2 linked regions of the Gottschalkia purinilytica genome follow. The protein of the gene in region 1 interacts with the protein of each later gene in a pairwise test. Links are inferred from orthologs where the notes say so. Each region holds a gene or a part of one and is shown on either strand. Other genes may lie near its edges. The genes, in order: hfq and rho.

The links.
Region 2: the proteins of hfq (region 1) and rho interact in binary tests that used the Escherichia coli proteins (3 or more experiments, as listed by UniProt). The link is inferred for Gottschalkia purinilytica from one-to-one orthologs.

What each region holds. Positions count from the first base shown.
Region 1 is NZ_LGSS01000005.1:227,813-234,188, reverse strand. Bases 1-2,980 are described here. They hold hfq (RNA chaperone Hfq), read left to right. Parts: upstream 1-1,356; coding sequence 1,357-1,605; downstream 1,606-2,980. Other genes in these bases: CLPU_RS07325 (GTPase), read left to right, coding at 2,684-2,980; CLPU_RS07330 (AAA family ATPase), read left to right, coding at 1,743-2,687; miaA (tRNA (adenosine(37)-N6)-dimethylallyltransferase MiaA), read left to right, coding at 372-1,325; mutL (DNA mismatch repair endonuclease MutL), read left to right, coding at 1-357. Also shown: more of CLPU_RS07325, read left to right, coding at 2,981-3,289; CLPU_RS07320 (hypothetical protein), read left to right, coding at 3,270-3,860; CLPU_RS17200 (hypothetical protein), read left to right, coding at 3,844-4,020; CLPU_RS07315 (methionine gamma-lyase family protein), read left to right, coding at 4,079-5,374; transcriptional repressor LexA, read right to left, coding at 5,603-6,220. UniProt on the Escherichia coli protein: RNA chaperone that binds small regulatory RNA (sRNAs) and mRNAs to facilitate mRNA translational regulation in response to envelope stress, environmental stress and changes in metabolite concentrations.
Region 2 is NZ_LGSS01000002.1:210,061-227,964, reverse strand. What follows is about bases 14,909-17,904. They hold rho (transcription termination factor Rho), read left to right. Parts: upstream 14,909-15,672; coding sequence 15,673-17,136; downstream 17,137-17,904. Other genes in these bases: CLPU_RS17590 (DUF1385 domain-containing protein), read left to right, coding at 17,631-17,904; rpmE (50S ribosomal protein L31), read left to right, coding at 17,343-17,543; glpX (class II fructose-bisphosphatase), read left to right, coding at 14,909-15,419. In the rest of the region: CLPU_RS02875 (DUF6042 family protein), read left to right, coding at 332-1,003; CLPU_RS17090 (copper amine oxidase N-terminal domain-containing protein), read left to right, coding at 1,147-2,055; CLPU_RS02865 (S-layer homology domain-containing protein), read left to right, coding at 2,181-4,031; CLPU_RS02860 (response regulator), read left to right, coding at 4,185-4,565; CLPU_RS02855 (hypothetical protein), read left to right, coding at 4,684-5,337; CLPU_RS02850 (class II fructose-1,6-bisphosphate aldolase), read left to right, coding at 5,365-6,216; fsa (fructose-6-phosphate aldolase), read left to right, coding at 6,236-6,880; CLPU_RS02840 (DMT family transporter), read left to right, coding at 7,117-8,031; CLPU_RS02835 (LacI family DNA-binding transcriptional regulator), read left to right, coding at 8,169-9,203; CLPU_RS02830 (nucleoside hydrolase), read left to right, coding at 9,196-10,146; CLPU_RS02825 (ECF transporter S component), read left to right, coding at 10,172-10,768; CLPU_RS02820 (energy-coupling factor transporter transmembrane component T), read left to right, coding at 10,804-11,565; CLPU_RS02815 (energy-coupling factor ABC transporter ATP-binding protein), read left to right, coding at 11,553-12,419; CLPU_RS02810 (energy-coupling factor ABC transporter ATP-binding protein), read left to right, coding at 12,416-13,252; rbsK (ribokinase), read left to right, coding at 13,245-14,159; more of glpX, read left to right, coding at 14,448-14,908. UniProt on the Escherichia coli protein: Facilitates transcription termination by a mechanism that involves Rho binding to the nascent RNA, activation of Rho's RNA-dependent ATPase activity, and release of the mRNA from the DNA template.

The sequences.
Region 1 (6,376 bases):
AATTATGATGTCTTTGATAAACTAGGATTCAAGATAGAAGAGTTTGGAAGTAACTCCATAATAATAAGAAGCGTTCCTATGGTTTTTGGAGAACCAAACTCAAAACAGTTATTTTTAGATATATTAGATAATTTGCAAGATGATATAACAAATAATTATGAGCTTAGACTTGATAAAGTTATGAAAATGGCATGTACTAATGCAATAAAAGCTGGATATAACATACACACAATAGAAATCAATAAACTTATTGAAGATTTAAAACTATGTAATGAAGCTTTCACGTGTCCTCATGGACGTCCCGTTATAATTAAAATGTCAAAATACGAACTAGAAAGAAAGTTTAAAAGAACTTAGCAAAGGATGATTAAATGGATAAAAAGTCTATATTTCTTTTAGTAGGTCCTACTGCTATTGGAAAAACCGGTTTATCAATAGAGCTTGCTAAAAAGCTTAATGGTGAAATTATATCTGCAGATTCCATACAAATATATAAATACATGGATATAGGAACTGCTAAAATAACAGAAGAAGAAAAAGAAGGAATTAGTCATTATATGATAGATGAAGTTTTTCCAGATCAAGAGTTTTCTGTTTCTGATTTTCAAAAAAGAGCTTATGAATATATAGACACTATTACCTCAAAAAATAAGCTACCCATAATAGTAGGAGGTACAGGATTATATACTAATTCAATAATCTATGATCTGGATTTTACTAAAGCTATTTCTAATTGGGACTTAAGGGAAAAGTATCTAAAAGAAGTAGAGATTTACGGAAACGAATATATATATGAAAAGTTGAAAAAGATTGATCCAAGCTCCGCCGAGAGGCTTCATATAAATGATACTAAAAGAATTATAAGAGCGCTAGAAATTTATCATGAAACAGGAAAGCCAATGTCACATTTTTATAAGGACTTTAGAGCTCCTAATAAAAAGTTTCATATAGCTAAAATAGGTCTTACAATGGATAGACAAAAGTTATATAGTAGAATAAATCAACGAGTTGATAATATGATTGACAATGGCCTTATAGAAGAGGTTGAAAAGCTTTTAAATATGGGATATAGTGAAAATCTTACTTCTATGAAAGGATTAGGTTATAAAGAGATCGTAAAATATTTAAAAGGTGAATATTCACTAGATGAAGCTATAGAGATATTGAAAAGAGATACTAGAAGGTATGCTAAGAGACAACTTACTTGGTTTAGAAGAGATGGGGGTATAAACTGGGTAAATATAGATGAGTTTGACAATAGAGATAATTTGGTACAATATATTGTCAATTATGTAAAGGAATATTTAAAAATTAGTAGAATATAAGAAAATAGGACCAAAATGAGGAGGGGTAAAGATGAAGAATTCCATTAATTTACAAGACGTTTTTTTAAATAAAGTTAGAAAAGAAAATATAGCTATTACTATTTACTTATCAAATGGATATCAAATAAGGGGAAATGTAAAAGGATTTGATAACTATACAATTATTCTTGAAAGTGAAGGTAAGCAACAGCTTATATATAAACATGCCATATTAACCATGAATCCTATTAGAAATATAAATTTCGGAAATACCAATCCTAGAAATAATACAGTGGAATAAGCATATTTAGAATAAGTACTTAGAAAAAACCTTTAAAGACAATTGATGTCTTTAAAGGTTTTTTTCTTTATTTAGTATTTTTTTATTTTTTTATTAATATATATAGTATAAATTTTGATATAATTGGTGATTACATTATGGAGAATGAAGTGTTAAATTTATATAAGTTGGGCAAGTTGAGTTTAAATGAAACTCTTGATGAAATAATAAAAGATAAAAATCAAGAATCTATGGATATTGACAGAAAAAAAGAAATTAATGAAAGTAAAAAAAACCTAGAAAATATAATAAAAGAGCTTGATAGTTTAATAGGACTTAAAAATGTGAAGAGTTTAGTAAAAGAAATACAAGCTTTTGTAGAAATACAAGAAAAAAGAAAGGAAGCAAATTTACTTACCGATCCAGTAGTATTACATATGATATTTAAGGGTAGTCCTGGAACAGGAAAAACTACAGTAGCAAGGTTAATAGGAAAGATATTGAAAGAAATGGGAGTACTAGAAAAGGGACATATAGTAGAAGTAGAAAGGGCAGATATAGTTGGTGAATATATAGGCCATACAGCAGTGAAGGTAAAACAACAAATTAAAAAAGCTTTAGGAGGTATTCTGTTTATAGATGAAGCATATTCATTAGCTAGAGGAGGGGAAAAAGATTTTGGAAAAGAAGCTATAGATGCTTTAGTCAAAGCTATGGAAGATAATAAAGACAACTTAGTATTAATACTTGCTGGTTATAATGATGAAATGGAAAACTTCTTAAAAATAAATCCAGGATTAAAATCTAGGTTTCCTATACATGTAGAATTTAGAGATTATAGTATAAATGAACTGATTAATATTGCTGAAGAAATGGCTAATAAAAAAGAATATAAGCTCACAGATAAAGCTATACATAAATTAGAAACTATACTAGAAGCTAAAAATAATCATAAGAATATCGGTAATGCAAGATTTGTAAGAAATATGGTAGAAAGATCTATTAGAAAACAAGCCGTTAGATTACAAGGGAAAAGTAGCTTAAACCGAGATGATTTAATTTTTATCAAGGAAGAAGACATAGAAGGGGATGATATCTATTGAAAAAAGCAATCATAATTGGAAAAACCAATGTAGGTAAATCTCTTTTTTTAGTAAATTTTTCGGAATTCTTAGGATATAGAAAAGTATACATAAAAATAGAATATCCAGATGGAAAAAAATTAAATAAAGAAATGTCCATAGATATTGCTAGAAGTTATTTATCATCAAGAAATGAATTTAAAACCCAATGTTTACAATCAATAGATATGAAAATACCTGTTTATAAAGGAAAAAAAGAAATAAAGATAATAGATTCCAGTGGACTTGTCGATGGAATCCATCCTGATATGAAGATAAGAAATAGTATAGTTCAAACAATAGAAACATTAAAATCTACAGATGTCATTATACATATAGTAGATATAACCGAATATTTAAACGATGATTTTATTCATAACATAAGTGAAATTGATAAGCAAATAATGAAATATGGTACTACATGTAATTACTTACTTTTAGCAAATAAAATAGACTTAGATAAAGATAATAAGGGCTTAAGTAACGTTAAGAAATATTTTAAAGATAGTAATATAATTCCTATATCAGCTTTATATAAAAGAGGTTTTAAAGAGGTGAAATCTTTTGTTGTTAAGTATATATAACCTAAAATTATTAATTTGTATAATAATGTCCGCTATAGTAATTAAAGTTATAGATAATGCTATAGACTATAATGATGGATATGTAGATGAAGGTAGGTTAATAAGCGAGAGAGGAATACTTCCATACATAGTTATACTTATATCTATAGCATGTATATTAAATACAAGTGTAACTGTTTCTATTATTTTTAGTGCTTATGTAATTGGAATGTTTGAAGATCTTAAAAGACAACTGACATTCAAACTTAAAGGATATCAAGAATCTATCATAATACTTATTATAGGTATATTATTTTTAGGAATAAAAGAAATGGGTTCATCACTTTCTATAATACTTGCAATACAATTTATCGATGATTTTATAGATATTAAAAAAGATAAATTACTAGGAAATAAAAACTATGTATTAAAATTTGGTAAAATAGAAATTTTTATATTCACATTAATACTTATATTGATATCAATAAAGTTAAGTTTAGTAAAAGCTGTCACTTCTTTTGTAGTATTTTTCGTATTTCAATACTTAGAAAAGTTTGTATCATGGGGGAATCCTAATGAGTATAGTGACTAATGGTATATATATGCTTATTTGTATGTTAATAGGATATGGGCTAGGCAGAAGAATAGGTATAAAAGAAGGAGAAAAAAAGGGACTATTAATAGCCCCTCTAGAACTAAGAAAAGATATGCTAACTACAGGGAAATGCCCTATATGTGACCGATACAATTGAATATACTAATCGTATATGATAAAATACATAAGACAAATTATTAGTAGAGGTGGATAAAGTGATAGAAAATACTATAGAATTATTGGCGAAACAATTTGATATAAAAAAAGAGATAATAAACTACGTAATAGAAAGCGAAAAAATAGTAAAAGATAAGTATTTTAATATAATTGATGAAACTAAAGAATATAATCAATATAAAGTTATAGCTGCTATGCAAAAAGCTAAGTTAAATGCTACTCATTTCAACTGGACTACAGGATATGGATATGATGATGTAGGTAGAGAAAAGGTGGAAGAAGTTTATTCTTATATATTCGACACAGAAGACGCGTTAGTAAGACCTACAATAGTTTCGGGAACACATGCTTTAACATTAGTATTGTCAGGAATATTAAGGCCAGGAGATGAGTTAGTTTACATAACTGGAAGCCCTTATGATACTTTGCAAAAAGTAATAGGAGTAAAAGGAAACATGCCCGGAAATCTTCTTGAATATGGCATAAAATACAAAGAAATTCCTTTAACTAAGAGTAAAGAAATAGATTTAAAAAATGTAGTTAATAGTATATCTAAAGATACTAAAATGATAGCAATTCAAAGATCCACTGGTTATAGTGATAGAAATGCCTTTACAGTAAATCAAATAAAAGAAGCCATAGATTGCGTAAAAAAATATAATAAAGATATTATATGCATGGTGGATAATTGTTATGGTGAATTTATAGAAAAAATTGAACCTTCAAATGTAGGAGCAGATATAATGGCTGGCTCTTTAATAAAAAATCCTGGTGGTGGATTAGCTCTTACAGGAGGATATGTTGTAGGTAAAGAGAATTTAATAGAATTAGTATCTAATAGAAGTACTGCTCCTGGAATAGGAAAAGAATGTGGTCTTACTTTTGGTATGACAAGAACTGTACTACAAGGACTATTTTTATCTCCTCATATAGTATCAGAATCATTAAAAGGTGCTATTCTAACAGCTAATGTATACAAGAGTTTAGGCTTTAAAGTAATTCCAGATGTTGATGACAAAAGAAGTGATATAATACAAGGAATAGAATTTAAATCTAAAGATAGAGTCGTTAAATTCTGTCAAGGTATTCAAAGTGCCTCACCAGTTGATTCTTACTTCACACCAGAACCTTCAGAAATGCCAGGATATGAAGATGAAGTTATAATGGCAGCTGGAGCATTCGTTCAAGGATCTTCCATAGAACTAAGTGCAGATGCTCCTATAAGAGAACCGTTTTTTGCATATTACCAAGGTGGATTAACGTACGAGCATTGTAAGCTAGGTATCATGAAAAGTTTAAACAACTTATATGAAAATAATCTAGTGAGTATTTAATTTAGAATCCTATACTAATGTTATATCTTATTCTGAGATAAAATTAGAAAGCATCACGGAAGAGAATTTAAGTTTTGAATTAATCGGTAGCTAAGTATTGTTTCAAAAGAATAAAATGATATACTATAAATATTTTATGTAAACTTGTTTTAGTACACAACTCTAAATTTATATTGATAAAAACAATCCCCTAATAATATCATCAAAAGTAAAGAGGATTGTTTTTTATTACATTTTTCGAAATACTCCTACTACCTTGCCTAGGATAGTAACCTCATTGCTAATTATAGGAGCCATATGATCATTTTCAGGTTGAAGTCTTACATAATTTTTTTCTTTATAAAACCTTTTAACAGTAGCTTCTTGATTTAATAAAGCAACTACTATATCCCCATTAATAGCAGTATTCTGCTGTTGTACTAGTATATAGTCTCCATTCAAAATACCTGCATTTATCATACTTTCTCCTTTTACTTTTAACATAAAAGAAGTAATATTAGGAACAAAATCTACAGGTAAGGGAAAAGTATCTTCTATATTTTCAACTGCTAGAATTGGCTCTCCAGCAGTAACACTTCCTACTATAGGTATATCTACTGTTTCTTTCTTTATAACTTGAAAATCACTATATTTATCTAGTACTTCTATAGCTCTAGGCTTAGTAGGATCTTTTCTTATATAGCCTTTTTTCTCTAATTTTTCTAAGTGACCATGTACTGTAGAAGTAGACTTTAATCCAACAGCTGTACAAATCTCTCTTACAGCAGGAGGATAGCCTTTTTTTTGTATTTCATTTTTTATAAATTCTAATATTTCTAATTGCTTAGTAGATAAATCTTCATACATACTAGCACCTCTCTACTTTATTTTACATTATTATACCATATAAAAAAACCATAATCAAACACTCGTTCGTTTTTTTGCCAAAAACTATTGACAGGAACACATGTTCTTATTATAATGTTGTTATCGAACAGAAGTTCGGAACGAGTGTTCAAGGGA
Region 2 (17,904 bases), on another replicon or contig:
CATAAATATATGTAAATGTAAAGTATAATGAATGTTGGGAAATAAGGATAAATATAGTAAAATTAGTGTAAGCACCTAAGTGCCTCTTAAATACTTTTAACCTATCAAAATTATAACTAGTATGATTAAAGCCTTGAAAGTTTGAAATTTTTAAGGCTTTAATTTTTTATATAAGATGGAAGAAGTAAGATGTCTATTATGAGCTATTAGGCCTAATTGACATCTTATTTTATATATTATAACCTATATATATATCTATAAAATACCAATATAGGATTATATTTAATGAAAATACTGTTTGGATAGGTAGAGAATATAGGAGGAAATTTATATGGATGACCAAAAATCTGTCACTATACCTATAGAGATAAATGACTATTTATGGACAAGATATATGCCAGAAACTACATACAAAGTATATATCCTTATAGGTTACTTAAATGAACAAAATATTGTAGGAGAAGAAGCTACTAAAACAATATTAGATGCTGATATAGAGGAAAAAAATACTATAGATAAGGTATTAGAGCAAAAAAAAGAGGTATTGGGAAAGCTAGGATTAAAATATCCAGAAAATAGACAAGATGACTTAGACCTATTAGTTAACTTTAAACTTATAAATATAGATAAAGACGATGAAGGAAACACAGTTTATAAGTATAATATACCTGTAGAAAGACCAGAGGAAGTTTTGGAACTTGATGAAGAAGAGCTAAAAGTATTGGAAGATATAAAGTTTGAGCTTAAACATGAAAGTGCATTAAACATGATCCTTACACTTATAATTAATAACAATAACAATCTTTTATGCTCTGTAGATCATATAAGTAAAACTACAAGAGTTAAAATAGCCGAGATAAGAGAAGTTATGGATTATCTAGTGAACAAAGAAGGATCGATAAAGATAAAATCAGATAAGCCTATATCAAAGCTTAAGAAAAATGATAAAATATATATATCAGTAAATGAAGAAGTATTTGAAAAAAAGAGATTAGTACTTTAGAAGTTTAGCTAGTAAGTTAATACCTTACTAGCTTTTTTTATGTTCTAAAATTTGAAAAAATAATATACAAATAAAGACAAAATATCTAAAAAAGTGTATAATTGTACTAAGGTGTAATATAAACATAAATTTAGTGTATAGGAGTGGTTTTTCTGAAAAGAGCAAAAAAAGTAGCATCGTTATTATTAGTTTCAACACTAGTTATTTCTAGTACAGTTACAGGGTTAGCAAAAAAAGATGAAAAATATAATGTAGATAAAGAAATAAAATCTAAAGTAGAGAAGGAAGTTAAAGAAAAAGAAGATAAGGAAATAAAGGATAAAAATAAAGAAGAAAGAAAAAAAGCAGAAAAAGAAGAAAAAGAAAGAGAAAAGCAAGCAAAAGAACAAGAAAAGAAGGAAAGAAAGGAAAAGGAGAGGTTAGAGAAAGAGAAAGAAAAGGCAGAAAAGGAAAAAGAAAAAGCTGAAAGAAAACAGAAAGAGAAAGAGACAAAAGAATCAGAAAAAGAATTAAAGGAACAGATTAAAAAGATAAAGGAAGAACTTAAAAATATTACTAAGGGCAAATATAGTGAAGATGAAATAAAAAAGATACAAGAGATATCAGAGAAGTTAAAAGAATTACATAAAAATATAAAAACATTACCTGTAGAAAATGTTATATCTAAAGATAAGCATATTAAATTTGATACTCCTCCAGTTATAAAAGATGGAAGAACACTTATTCCAGTTAGGGCTATAACAGAAGGATTTGGTGCAACTGTAAATTGGAATAAGGAAACTAAAGAAGTTAAAATAACTAAGAATGGAAACGAGATAATATTAAAACTAGGTAGTGATGTAGCTATTGTAAATGGCAAAGAAGTAAAATTAGATGTACCTTCTAATACATATAATAATCGTACTTATGTACCACTTAGATTTATAGCTGAAAACTTAGGATTAAAAGTAGAATGGGATAAAGAAACAGAGACTATAGAAATAGAAGATAAAGAAACTGAAATAGAAGATGATACAACTGAAACAGAAGATGATCAAACTATAAGTGAATAAATATTACATAAAAATGACAAAAGGTAGATATGTATCTACCTTTTGTCATATATGGAAGGATTATGATAAATGTTAAAGAATATATATAGTTATGATTAAAACATAAAACTAAGGAGGATGATAACATGAAATTGAAGAATAAAAAAGTAGCTTCTATAGCACTAGCTACGTTAATTACCATAACTACTCAAGGAGCATATGCAAGTGCTTTTAAAGATGTTTCGAATGATTACTGGGCAAGACAGTTTATAGATAGTATGAATAAAGAAGGAATAATTGCAGGATATGACGATGGTACATTTAGACCACTAGAAGACGTATCTAAGGTACAAGCTATAGTACTATCAACAAGACTTTTTAAGGCTACTAATAGTGAAATACAACAAGCTAGACAAACATATAAAGGAGTACTTGATAGTTCAAAAGTTCCAGAATGGTATAAAGGTGGAGTAGCAATAGCCCTTTCAAAAGGAATAATAAATCAAGATATGGTCAAAACACTTTATGATAGTAAAAATAAAGAAGTTCCAGCTACAAAAGAAGAAATATGTGTGTATTTAACTAAAGTTATGGGATTAGAAGAAGAGGCTAACAAAAAGGTTAATCTTAACCTACCATTTAAAGATAAACATCTTATATCGCCTCAAGCAGCTCCTTATGTAGAGGTTATGTTAGATAAAGGAGTTATAGATAAACAAGGAGATGGTTCTGGAAACTTTAGTCCAAAATCAACTATGAACAGAGCTATGACAGCAAAGGTAATTTCAGTTGCTTTTGACTATTTAAAAAATAATGACGTAGATAAAGAGACTACTACTGTAAAAGGAACTATAACTAGTATATTAAGATTTGACAGTGAATCATATGTAACTATAGAAAATGATAGAGGTATAAAAGTTTCATATAAGGCTGACGGTAGAACTATCATAAACCTTGATAACAAAAACGCAGGTATATCTGATCTTGTAGAGGGGCTTAATGTAACAGCTAAAGTTACAAAAGATTTAAGAGCTGTTTCAATATCAGCTGAAAGTATAAACGAAAACTATGAAGGAACAGTATCTAAGGTTACTTCAGCATATCCTGGTGCATTAACAATAGAATATAAAAAAGATGGAAAGACAGATAAAAAGACTTTTGTTATGGACAATGATATAAGCGTAACTCTTGATAATAAAAAAGCTAATTTATGGGATATAAAAGAAGGCGATAATGCAAAGATAAAAGTGAAAAATAGCAAGATAATAGAAATAAAAGCTGAAAGTAAAATAAGAAATATAGAGGGAACTATAAAAGAGATAAAGTATAATCCAGAACCTGTATTAGTAATAGAAGATAAATATAAAGATGTATATGAGTATTCAATAGATTCAAAAGCTAAAATATATAGAGATAAAAAATCAAGTGGTGTTACTGATCTAAGAAGAGGAGATAAAGTTGATGTTGAAGTTGAATATAACGTTATAGTTGATATATACGCTTCAACAGTAAAGTCGAAAGATGAAGGGGTTATAAAAGGAATTTCAATATCAGCTAATAAAGCTGAAATAACTATATTAAATAAAGATAAAAAAACAGTAACTTATTATATTCCAAAACAATCTACAATATATGTAGATAATGAAAGAAGTAGTATATATAATCTTAAGCTAGAATACTATATAAACCTTGAGATAGAAGGTGAAGAAGTAACTCGTATAGATGCAAAATCAATAGACAGAAAAGATAGCTACAATGGGGTTGTAAGTTATATAAACAAAAATGCAGATATAATAGGAATAACTGTTTCCTCCCAAGACGATGAAAAACAAAGTATAACGATAATGATAGACAATCGTACGAAAATACTAGATACAGATGGTAGAGAAAAAGGAATTAGTAGTTTATCTAAAGGCGACAAAGTGTTTGTACTAGGAGACTTTGATGGAACTATATTATTAGCAAAAACTATAATGATAACTCAATATGCTAAGTAAAAGTCATTACATGAAGTTGTCAAAAAGCATAAAAGGTTATAAATAAAGCATGAAAGGTTACAAAAAAATGAAGGAAATTTATGACATATAAAGAATATTAACCTTGTGGGTAATATGAAGTAAAATATTACCAAACCAGGGGGAGGGAACATTATGAGATCTAGAGTGTTATGTGTAGATGATCAATCTGGAGTAAGGTTACTATTAAAGGAAATACTTAAAGATGAGTATGACGTAATTACCGTAGGTAGCGGTAAGGAAGCAATAGAACTTGCAAAAGTATTTAATCCTAACATAGTAATGCTTGACATGAACTTAGACGACATGTTAGGAACAGAAGTACTTAAAGTTATAAGACAGTTCCATAGTAGTACGAAATTCATAATGTTAACTGGATATTCTGAAGATGACAAAATGAAAGAAATCAGTAGACTAAATCCTGACTTTATAGTGAAAAAACCCTTCGATGTAGAAACAATTAAAGATAAACTAAAGAAAATTACGACTATATCAAAAAGAGCTATTGCCTTATAAGCAATAGCTCTTTTAAATATATCTTTTATTATTTTGTCAAATTCTTTATAATTTTGTTAAGAAGGAATTAAAATTTTTATGAAGAATAAATATATTGAGTAAGGGGGTGCCATTTAGTGTGGTAGTTGATACTAATTTAGCATTTGCTGTGACTTGTAGCTCTTGTGGTAGATTGAATGTACAGAACTTATCATTTTTTGATTTATATAATAATAAAAGATATATGGTAAATTGTTCGTGTGGTGATACAAATGCTATAATAAAGGCTAGAGATACGAAATCAATATGGTTAGAAATAAATTGTATAGATTGTCAAGAAGTTCATATATTTAAATATTCATTGAGATATATAATAAAAAAAGGTATAATTTCTAGATGTACTGATACAGGAATGGAAATTTGTTTCATGGGTAATAGTGATATAGTAAATAAAAATATATCAAACTATGAAAATAACACTATAGATATTATAAATGAAATAGATTTAAAAGAATATTTTACTAACTATGATATAATGATTAGGTGCCTGGAGAAAGTAAAATGGCTTAAAGATAATAATAGAATAACTTGTGATTGTGGAAAACAAGATATTACTATAGAAATATTTTCTGATAGAATAGAAGTTAAGTGTACTAACTGTCAAAGTATAAAGGTTGTATATGCAGAAAATGAAGAAGATTATAGCAACGTGTCTGACAAATGCATGATAACAATGCATCAACATAGATTTGAATGTATAGATGCTATAAAAAATAATGATAAGAATAAATAATTACAATAATCAGAGGAGGAAATATTAATGCTAGTAACAGGTAGAGAGTTGTTAGATGATGCTCAAAAGAATGGTTATGCAGTAGGAGCTTTTAATGTTAATAATATGGAGATAGTACAAGCTATTATAGAGGCAGCAGAGGAAACAAAATCACCAGTTATATTACAAGCAAGTCAAGGTGGATTGAAATATGCAGGAGTTGAATATATAGCAGAATTAGCTAAAATAGCAGCTCGTAATGCGTCTGTTCCTGTGGCTATTCATCTAGATCATGGTACGGATTTTAACCAAATAATGAAATGCATAAGATATGGATTCACGTCAGTTATGATAGATGGTTCTAAATATGCATTAGAAGATAATATAGCTATAACTAAAAAAGTTATAGAAGTAGCAAGTCCAGTTGGAGTGTCAGTTGAAGCTGAACTTGGAAAAATTGGAGGAACTGAAGACGATATAACAGTAGACGAGAGAGAAGCTACATTTACAGATCCAGATGAAGCTGCAAAATTTGTTGAAGAAACAGGTGTTGATTCCTTAGCAATAGCTATAGGAACGGCTCATGGTCCATACAAAGGAGAACCAAAACTTGATTTTGATAGACTTAAAACTATAAGAGAAAGAATAGCTATACCTATAGTATTACACGGATCATCAGGAGTGCCTGAAGAAAGCCTTAAAAAAGCTATAAGTATAGGTGTTAGTAAGATAAATATAGATACAGATGTTAGAATGGCTTTTGCTAAAGGAGTTACTAAAGTTATAACAGGAAATCCTAATGAATACGATCCAAGAAAAATCTTAGGACCTGCTAAAGAAGAAATGAGAAAAGCTATAGCTGAAAAAATGATAATATTTGGATCAAATGGTAGAGCATAAACCATAAAGGAGTGGTATGATGAAGCTTTTTATTGATACTGCTAATATAGATGAGATAAGAGAGATAAATGACTGGGGAGTAATATGTGGCGTTACTACTAATCCATCTCTTATAGCAAAAGAAGGCAGAGACTTCAAAGAAGTTATAAAAGAAATCACATCTATTGTAGATGGACCAATAAGTGCTGAAGTTATAAGTTTAAAGTCAGATGAAATGGTCAAAGAAGCAGAAGAATTAGTTAAAATACATGACAATATAGTTATAAAAGTTCCTATGACGAGTGAAGGATTAAAAGCTGTTAAGGTCTTAGCGTCAAAGGGAGTAAAGACTAACGTTACACTGGTATTTTGTGCCAACCAAGCTCTGCTAGCAGCTAGAGCAGGGGCTACTTATGTTAGTCCGTTTGTAGGTAGAATGGATGACATAGGTAATGCAGGTATTAACATAATATCGGAGATAGCTGAAGTTTTTGAAATACATGATATAGATACAGAAATAATTTCAGCAAGTATAAGAACACCTATGCATGTACTTGAATCAGCTAGGGAAGGTGCACATATAGCTACAGTCCCATATAAGGTATTTGAAGCTATGGTTAAGCATCCAATGACTGATATAGGAATAGATAAGTTTCTTAAAGACTGGGAAACTGTAGGAAAGTAAGAATTTAAAATATATCAATATAAATTTAATAGTTAGCATAGCTCACTTGGTATAAAAAAGAAAGTCGAAATTTCGACTTTCTTTTTGTTTTTATATTGCAATATATAGAAATTTTAAATAGAATATATTTGTCTCATAACCTAAAAAAATTTACTCCATAAATTATTACTAAAAAATATATGAGTTGCTATATGTAATATATTTTTGAAAAATTATAATAAAAAGGATGTGAGAACTTGGAAAGTAAAAAAAGATATTTACCTATAATTGCTGCTATAATACATTCAGTAATATTTGGGTTTTCTTTTATGTTTACTAAAAAAGGACTAGATTCGTTAGATCCCATGCAGTTAATAGCGTTTAGATTCTTAATGGCAGCATTGGCTTTAACATTATTACAAGTCTTAGGAATTATAAAAGTAAAACTAAAAGGAAAAAACATACGTATGATTTTACTAGTAGCTTTTTTTCAGCCTTTAGCTTATTATATATTTGAAGCTTTGGGAGTTAATCGTACGTCATCATCAGAAGCAGGAATGATGATAGCACTTATACCTGTATTTGTAGCATTATTTGGAGCAGTATTTTTAAAGGAGAAACCAACTTCAATGCAGTATGTTTTTATAGGTCTTTCAGTTTTAGGTGTTGTTTTCATCAATGTTATGAAAGGACATACTGAGTCAAATGGCAACTTCACAGGTATAATATTACTATTATTTGCGGTGTTATGTTCAGCAGCTTTCAATATATCCTCAAGAAAAGCCTCAGCACAGTTTAGTCCAGTAGAAATAACTTTCGTTATGATGTGGGTTGGAGCTATAACATACAATATTATTGGGATATCTCAGCACATTATATCAGGTAATTTATCTATATATCTTAAGCCTTTAGCTAATATAGACGTACTTATTCCTATCATCTATCTAGGTATAATGGCATCAGTAATAGCTTTTTTTATGACGAACTATACATTATCTAAACTAGAAGCTTCTCAGGCAGCGGTGTTTACAAATCTGTCAACTATAGTATCCATCATAGCTGGAGTTGTGATAATGAAAGAAGACTTTTATTGGTTTCATTTAGTAGGAGCAATAATGATATTAGTTGGAGTATGGGGAACAGTATACTATGGTAATAAAGCTGAAAATTGATGAGAGAACAAAGATATTGACAAAAAGTTATTATTTTTTTACAATTTAGTTAAACGTTTAACTAAAACGTTTAACTAAATTGCTCTGCTGACTGACAAACTACGTTTATTAGTTAGTATAAAGGAAGTGAGAAAGAGTTGACTGTTACAATCAAGGATATAGCTAAATTGGCAAATGTTTCTACTACCACTGTTTCAAGAGTTATTAACAATAAGTATGAAGGTGTTGGAGAAGAAACACGAAAGAGGATATTAGATTTAGTTAAAGAATTAGGATACCAACCAAATGCTCTAGCAAGAAGCTTAGTAACTAAGAGGACAAGCTCTATTGGTCTTATCATACCAGATATTATAAATCCATTTTTTCCGGACTTAGCAAGAGGAGTAGAAGATATAGCTAGTAAAGAAGGATATAGTGTTATTTTATGTAACACTGACGACGATCCTGATAAAGAAAAAAAATATATTTCTTTATTAAATGAAAAACGTGTAGATGGAATAATATTTACAGGTGCATCTACACACAGCCATGAACATATTTTAGAACTTATAAAAAGTGGAGTACCAGTAATATTAATGGATAGAAGAATAGATTATGAGAATACCTTTGGAGTATTTATAGAAAACTTCAAAGGCGGTTATGATGCTACAAATTACTTAATAAGTCTAGGTCATAAAAAAATCGGATGTATAACAGGACCATTAAATACAAAAGAGTCTGAAGAACGTTTTAATGGATATAAAAAAGCTCTAAAGGAAGCAGGTATTGACTTTAATGAAGATTTGGTAATTGAAAGTAACTATAAGATTACAGGAGGAGCAGATGCCGCTACTGAGCTTTTAGAAAAACAAAATGTAACAGCAATATTTGCATTCAATGATATGATGGCTTATGGAGTATATAAAGCAGCAAAATTACTTGGACTTAAAATTCCTGATGATATATCTGTAATAGGATTTGACGATGTACAAATATCACAAATATTAGAGCCAGAGCTTACAACTGTAAAACAACCTATATATGATATGGGAGCAGAATCTGCAAAAATGCTTATAACTCGCATTAAAGGTAAAAAAATTAAGAAAAAAATAATCAAATTTAAAACAGAACTAATTATAAGAGAAAGTACAAAAGATGTTACAAAAGTATATGAGGAGGTAAAAGATGAATAAGAAGCCAGTAATTATTGATTGTGATCCTGGGCTAGATGATGCAATTGCATTAGTATTAGCACTCTCAGAAGAAAGCTTAGACGTTAAGTGTATAACAACTAGTGCTGGGAATCAAACTCCAGAGAAAACTTTAAATAATGCATTAAAAGTATTGAGCTTCATAGGAAAAGATTTAGAGGTAGCACAAGGAGCTGGAAAACCTATTCTTAAAGATCTAGTAATAGCAGGTGACATACATGGTGAAAGTGGACTTGGAGGTACTGAGTTACCTGAAGCTACTCTAAAGAAGAGTAATCGTTCAGCGATAGAAGCAATAGTAGATATTTTAAATAAATCAGACGAAAAAGTAACTATAATAGCAACAGGTCCTTTGACAAATATAGGAATATTACTAGTATCTCACCCTGAAATAAAAGATAAAATTGAGAGAATAACATTAATGGGTGGAGCTTGTTTTGGTGGAAACAAAACACCAGCAGCAGAATTTAATATTTATGTAGATCCTGAAGCAGCAAATATTGTATTTAACTCAGGAATACCTATAGTAATGTGTGGGCTAGATGTAACATCAAAAGCACAAATGTTTAAAAAAGAAATTAATGATATGAGAAACATAGGAAATAAAGTTGGAGTTATGGTAGCTGATATATTAGATTTCTATAGTAGTACAACCACTCCTCATTTCTTATCAGATGGAACAAAAGAAGAAGGGCCACACTTACATGACGTATGTGCTGTAGCTTATGAGATCGATCCTACATTATTTATTACAAAGAAATGTAATGTAGTAGTAGAGACAAGTGGAGAATATACAAAAGGCTCGACAGTAGTTGATTATAATGGAGTTACAGATAGAGTGAAAAATACTGAAGTAGTATTTGATTTAGACAGAAAGAGATTTATAGATATGTTGTTTAATGCAGTAAAAAAATATAATGAATAATTTAAAAAAAATTGGAGGTATTATGATGAAAATTAAAAAAGGAATTGCTAAAGATTTTAGTATGATGGCAGTATTACTTATTCCAGTTGCAATTGCAATAAATATAGTTGGATTTCAAATTACACAACTTCTTAGATTACCAATATATCTTGACACTATAGGAACTATAATGGTTGCAATGATATGTGGACCGTGGGTAGGAGCTGTAGCAGGACTTTTAACGAATTTAATTAATGCTATATTTAATCCAGTTTATTTACCATTTACTTTTGTATCAATAGCTATAGGTATTACAACAGGGTATTTATCAAAAAAAGGAATGTTCTTAAAGTTATGGAAATCTATAGTATCAGGAATTATTTTAACAGTAGTTACTACAGTTATAGCAGCTCCAATTACAGTTTTAGCTTTTGGAGGAGGAACAGGTCATACAACATCAGCTATAACAGCTACTCTTCTTGCAGCAGGTCAAAATATTTGGAAAGCAGTAATTACATCAACAATTGTAGGAGATTCAGTAGATAAGATAATTTCAGCTATTATTGCTTATGGTATAGTTAAGAGCATGTCTTCAAGATATTTATCAAAACTTAGCTATGGTGAAATATATATTAAAAAATAATTATATTTAAGCAAACTGAAAGCTGGAGGTGACGAGTGTTGGATAAAGAACAGAACTTTATACTTGGTTTATATCCTACAACTAAGCTATTATTTACCCTATTAATGATAGTTTCAGTATTTTTAATACCAGGTTATGTATACGCCTACAGTACTATTATTATATATTGTATAATAGCTGGAATGGCAGGCAAACTAAATGAATATATAAAGCTTATATTTAAAACAATGTTAATACTTGTAATTGTAATCTTTGCTATGCAAGCATTCTTCTACCCAGGAACAGATGTTATTTGGCAATGGAAGTTTTTATCTATAAAAAAAGAAGGAATAATGTATGGATTAAGTTTAACATCAAAAATAGTAGCGTTTGCTGGAAGTTTAATGTTATTCTTCAGAATAACTGATATTAAAGATTTTGTTATATCACTAGAAAAAATGGGACTTCCACCAACAGCTGCTTATGTAGTTCTTTCAACGTTACAAATAATTCCAGAAATGAAAAAAAGATCAGAAGTTATTATGAATGCACAAAAAACACGTGGAGTAGAAATAGAGGGTGGAGTGTTAACAAGAGCTAAGGCATTTATACCTACTTTAGGACCACTAGTACTTTCAGCTATAGCTGGTACAGAAGAGAGAGCTATTACATTAGAGTCTAGAGCATTCTCAGCACCTGTTGAAAAGACAAGACTTTATGAGCCAAAGGACAGCAAAGTTGATAGGATTTTAAGAAGAGTAATTTTATTAGTATTAATAATTCTGATAGTTGGGAGAATGATACAATGGATATTATAGAAATAAAGGATTTAACGTACAGATACCCTATTGCTGATAAAGATGCTCTTAAAGATGTTAACCTTAAAGTAAAAAAAGGCGAGTTTTGTGCCATAATTGGTCGTAATGGTGGAGGAAAAACAACTCTATGTAATGTTATAAGGGGGTTTGTACCTCACTTTCATAAAGGTGATTTAAAGGGAGAAGTATTTATTGATGGAAAAAATATAAGTGAATATTCCATTGGAGAACTAGCTATGAAAGTAGGATTTGTGTTTCAAAATCCCTTTACTCAAGTAAGTGGAGTAAAAGAAACTGTATTTGATGAAATAGCATATGGACTTGAAAATTTAGGAGTACATCCTGATGAAATAAGAACTAGAGTAGAAAAAGTAATAGAATTAATAAATATAGGACACCTTAGAGATAAAAACCCAACAGAGCTTTCAGGTGGTCAACGTCAAAGAGTGGCACTAGCTTCTATAATTGTGATGGAACCAGATATCCTTGTAATAGATGAACCTACTTCTCAATTAGATCCTCAAGGAACAGAAGAAGTATTTGAAATAATAAAACTTATGAAAAATGAAGGCAAAACAATAATTTTAGTAGAACATAAGATAGAATTAATAGCTGAATATGCAGATCATGTTATTTTAATGGATGAAGGTAAAATAGTATTAGATGGAAGTACAAAAGAGATATTATCAAATGAAGAAGTTATGGAACTTGGAACAACTTTACCTCAGTATGCTCTTTTAGGACTTGAAATGAGAAAAAGAGGAATAGAAATAAAAGATATTCCTATTACAGAAAGTCAGACAGAGGCACAACTTAAGAAACTTTTGGGCATAAAGGAGGATAAGAGATCATGAGCTATGTAATATTGAAAGATATAGTGTTTGCTTATCCAAATGGATATGTAGCAGTGGAAAATGTATCAATGGAAATTGGAAAAGGTGAAAGTGTAGCTATAATAGGGCAAAATGGAGCAGGAAAAACAACAACAGTAAAGCTCATGAATGGACTTACTAAGCCTACAAAGGGAGACGTAATAATAGATGGATGGAATACTAAAGATTATACAACTGCTCAGATGTCAAAGAAAGTAGGATATGTCTTCCAAAATCCTGATGATCAGATATTTCACAATGATGTATATAGTGAAATAGAATTTGGGCCTAGAAATCTTAAGTTATCTGAAGAAGAAATCAAAAAAAATGTAGATTATGCAATAGAGGTTACTGAAATACAAGACTTTTTAAAAGATAATCCATACAATTTACCTTTTTCTATGAGAAAATTTGTTACAATAGCTTCTGTAATAGCTATGAATACAGATGTAATAATATTAGATGAGCCTACAGCAGGGCAAGATATGGTAGGTATGGAGATGTTAGCAAGGTTAATAAAAAGTCTTAAAGAAAAAGGTAAAACAGTTATAACTATAACGCATGACATGGAGTTTGTTGTAAGAAACTTTGATAGAGTAATAGTCATGGCTCATAAAAATGTTATAGATGATGATGATAAGAGAAATATATTTTGGAAACACGATATATTAGAAGAAGCCGGACTTAAACAACCTTATATAAGTCAATTAAGCAAAAACTTAGGAATAAATGAAAAAATACTTGATATAAACGACTTTATCAATTATATTGAAGAGAAACACATAGATAAAGGGTCAGGTGGAAGAAATGAATAAAGTAACAATTTTAGGAAGTTTGAATATGGATCTAGTAGTTGCAGTGAAAAACATACCAGTAGTAGGGGAAACTGTTCTTGCAACAAATTTTAATAAGATTCCTGGAGGAAAAGGTGCAAATCAAGCTGTGGCAAGTGCAAGATTAGGTGCAAAAGTAAGTATGATTGGTAAAGTAGGCGATGATGAGCATGGAACAATACTTTTAGAAAACTTAAAAAAAGATCATATAGATTATAGTTATGTTTTCAAAGATGAAGTAAATCCTACAGGAACTGCAGTTATAAGTGTAGATAGCAAAGGTAATAACTCAATAATAGTAATATCTGGTTCAAATATGGAATTAAATATTGATGAAGTAAGAAAGTATAAGAGTGTAATAGAAGAATCTGATGTAATCATTTCTCAATTTGAAGTGCCAATGGATGCTATTATAGAAGGATTTAAAATAGCTAAAGAAAATGGAGTTATTACACTTTTAAATCCTGCACCAGCAAAAGAGATATCAGACGAACTTATGAAACTTACTGATATAATTGTTCCTAATGAAACTGAGGCATTCTCCATAACAGGAGTAAATATAGATTCAGTAGAAAGTGCCAAACTAGCTGGTATTAAGTTATTAGAAAAAGGTGTAAAACACGTTATAATCACATTAGGAGAAAAGGGCGCTGTACTTGTTTCTAATGATGGCTGTGAAATTATACCTGCGCTTAAAGTTGATGCAATTGACACAACTGCTGCAGGAGATTCATTTATAGGAGCATTATCAACTAAGCTTAGAAAAGAAGATAGCTTAACACATGACTTACTAAAAGAAGCAATACCATTTGCAAATAAAGTATCTTCTATAGTAGTAACTAGAGAAGGAGCTCAACCTTCAATTCCTTACTTGAATGAAGTGGAATAGAATATTTAATTATATATTATTATCTTTAACCATTATAAATGTTTTGAGATATGATAAATGAGCAGTATTCTATACTGCTCATTTAGTTTTTGATAAAATATAAAAAACTTATTATGATTTTTTATCAAAAAATTATAAATTTTGTATCTGTTCTTATGATTTTCTATTATGTATAATATTTATATAATTTAGGATAGTTTATACTACTTATTTTTTCGTTATAATTTTGACATTTTATCTTAAAATAATATATACTATCATATATAGATATATGTGGGAGGTCAAAAGATGGATAGAAATCTTGCGTTGAATATAGTTAGAGTAACAGAAGCAGCTGCCTTATCATCAGCAAAGTTCCTAGGTAGAGGTGATAAGAATGCAGCAGATCAAGCTGCAGTGGACGGAATGAGAAAAATGTTTGATACATTAAACATTGACGGAGTAGTAGTAATAGGAGAAGGTGAAATGGACGAAGCTCCTATGCTTTATATAGGGGAACAAATAGGACAAGGAAATGAATCAAGTCCGAAAGTTGATATAGCGGTAGACCCTGTAGATGGAACTACTGCAGTGGCGAAAGGACTGTCAAATGCTATAGCAGTAGTTGCAATAGCTCCTAGAGGATGTCTATTACATGCTCCAGATATGTATATGGATAAAATAGCAGTAGGACCAAAAGCAAAAGGTGTTATAAATATAGAAGCTTCAGTAGAGGACAATCTTAAAGCCGTTGCAAAGGCACTTAACAAGGATATATCAGAGTTAACTGTAAATATTTTAGATAGAGAAAGACATGAAGAGCTTATAACACAAGTTAGAAATGTAGGAGCAAGAATAAAGCTATTTAGTGATGGAGACGTTGCAGCAGCAATAGCTACTTGTTTTGATCATTCAGGTGTAGACGTACTTATGGGAATTGGTGGAGCACCTGAAGGAGTTATAGCAGCAGCAGCACTTAAGTGTATGGGCGGAGAATTCCAAGGAAGATTAGTACCTTATAATGAAGAAGAAAAAGCAAGATGTACAAAAATGGGTATAGAAGATACTAATTGTGTGTTAAGTATGGAAGACTTAGTTAAAGGAAACGAAATATACTTTGCAGCTACAGGAATTTCTGATGGGGACCTTTTAAAAGGAGTAGTATATTACGAGAATAATATGGCAAAAACTTATTCTATGGTAACTAGAGCTGAAACAGGAACAGTAAGATTTGTAGAAGCTATCCATAAGTTAGACGAAAAACCGGAGTATGCATATTAATTCGTAGTAACTTTTTTATTATAATACCAAGAAAATTAATTTTCTTGGTATTATAATATATTTAAATAGTGGAATGGCTTTTATATATAATCAAAAAATGTCTATAATCTTGTCTATAAATGATAGAATATATCCTATTGACTATATTTATACAAAATGATACTATTTGTATAGTTAAGCCCATCGAATCTATTTCCCTTAGAGATTATCCCTAAATAAAAATAAATAAAAGGTGTTTTTTGGAGGTGGAGATTTGGACCAAAGTGAACTTCAAAGTAAAAAACTAGAAGAGTTGAGAACTATTGCAAAAGATATGGGGATAAAAAGTTGTACAAAATACAAGAAAAACGAGCTTATTGATTTGATATTAGAAAATAAACAAGCTGAAAACACTGAAAATAAAAATGATATCAAAATAAAAAATGGCCCAGTAAAAGAAATGAGGTCAGAATTTATTCAAAAATATAGAAATAATGAAGTAGCTAGTAAAAATAACGAAAAAATTAATACATCGAAAGTAAATGATAAGGCAGAAAATAGAGATAGACAACAATCTATGAAAATAGATGATCAAGTTTATAATTTATCAGATAAGATCACAGAAGATGTCAATGTTGCAGAAGGTATTCTAGAGATCGTAGATGGATACGGTTTCCTACGTTGTGAAAATTATCTGTCTGGAAGTGAAGATATTTATGTTTCACCATCACAAGTTAGAAGATTTAACTTGAGAACAGGAGATAAGATATATGGTATAACTAGACCACCGAAATCAGGTGAAAAATATAAAGCTTTGTTATATGTGAAGAAAGTTAATGGAGAAGATCCTGAAACTGCTGTAAGAAGACCTGATTTTGACTCTCTTACTCCAATATATCCAGAAGAAAAAATAACTTTGGAAACGAAGAAACATGAGCTATCTACAAGAGTTATAGATCTAATAGCTCCTATAGGTAAGGGACAAAGGGGTATGATAGTAGCACCTCCTAAAGCTGGTAAAACAACTCTACTTAAGAGTATTGCAAATAGTATAGCTGAGAATCATCCTGATATAGAAATAATAATTCTTTTAATAGATGAAAGACCAGAGGAAGTTACAGATATGCAGCGATCAGTAAAAGGAGATGTTGTATACTCAACTTTTGATGAGTTACCAAAACATCACGCTAAAGTAGCAGAGATAGTTTTAGAAAGGGCAAAAAGACTAGTAGAACATGGAAAAGATGTTGTTGTACTGCTAGATAGTATAACAAGACTTGCAAGGGCATACAATCTTACTATACCACCAACTGGTAGAACATTGTCAGGAGGACTTGATCCAGGAGCTCTTCACAAACCAAAGAGATTCTTTGGAGCTGCAAGAAATATAGAGGGTGGAGGAAGTCTTACTATATTAGCTACAGCACTTGTAGAGACAGGTAGTAGAATGGATGATGTAATATTTGAAGAATTTAAAGGAACGGGAAATATGGAGATACACTTAGACAGAAAGTTATCTGAGAAGAGAATTTTCCCTGCTATAGATATTCATAAGTCAGGTACTAGAAAAGAAGATTTACTACTTACTAAAGAAGAACTTGAGGTAACTTGGTTCATAAGAAGAGCTTTAAGTAATTCACAAGTTTCAGAAGTAACTGAAAATTTCATAGATAAACTTGTTAATACATCTAGCAATCAAGAATTTCTACAAGTAGTAAGTAAAAAATCTAATAACTAGTGTAAGTTTATAAAGTAACAGCTAATTCATATGTTTCCTATATTAATCTTAACTTCCAATTTATACAAGCTGAAATGTTGGAATTGTTAGTGATGGGATAAATATTAAATTCTTGAAAAAAATTTAAGCATATGATATACTATATTAGTTGAAAACTAGACGAATATTTTAATATAAAGAGAGTACTTGAGAAAGAGGTGAAATCGATGAAAAAAGAGATACATCCAGATTATAAAAAATCTACAGTACGTTGTGCATGTGGAAATACATTTGAAACTGGTTCAGTTAAAGAAGAGTTAAGAGTAGAAATCTGTTCAGAATGTCATCCATTCTTTACAGGACGTCAAAAATTCGTTGATGCAGGTGGACGTGTTGACAAATTTAACAAAAAGTATGGAATTAAGTAGTTTTTATTTAAACTAGAGAAATAGGCTAGATGCTAAGTTGCTTCTAGTCTTTATTTTTATTCTAAATGGTATTTGGAGGAGATGCGTTTGCCAAACATAAAGGATATTGAAAGAAAACCTAAACATATGACTAAAATAGGTGGACAAGCTCTTATAGAGGGAGTAATGATGAGAGGACCCAGAGATATATCTATTGCAGTTAGAAAGCCAGATGGAGAAATAGAACTAAAAGTTGACCCTATTGATAATATGACTACAAGAAATAAATTTTTTAAACTACCTTTTGTAAGAGGTGTAGTAGCACTTATAGAATCTATGGTTGTAGGAACTAAAGCACTTATGTATTCAGCAGAGTTCTACG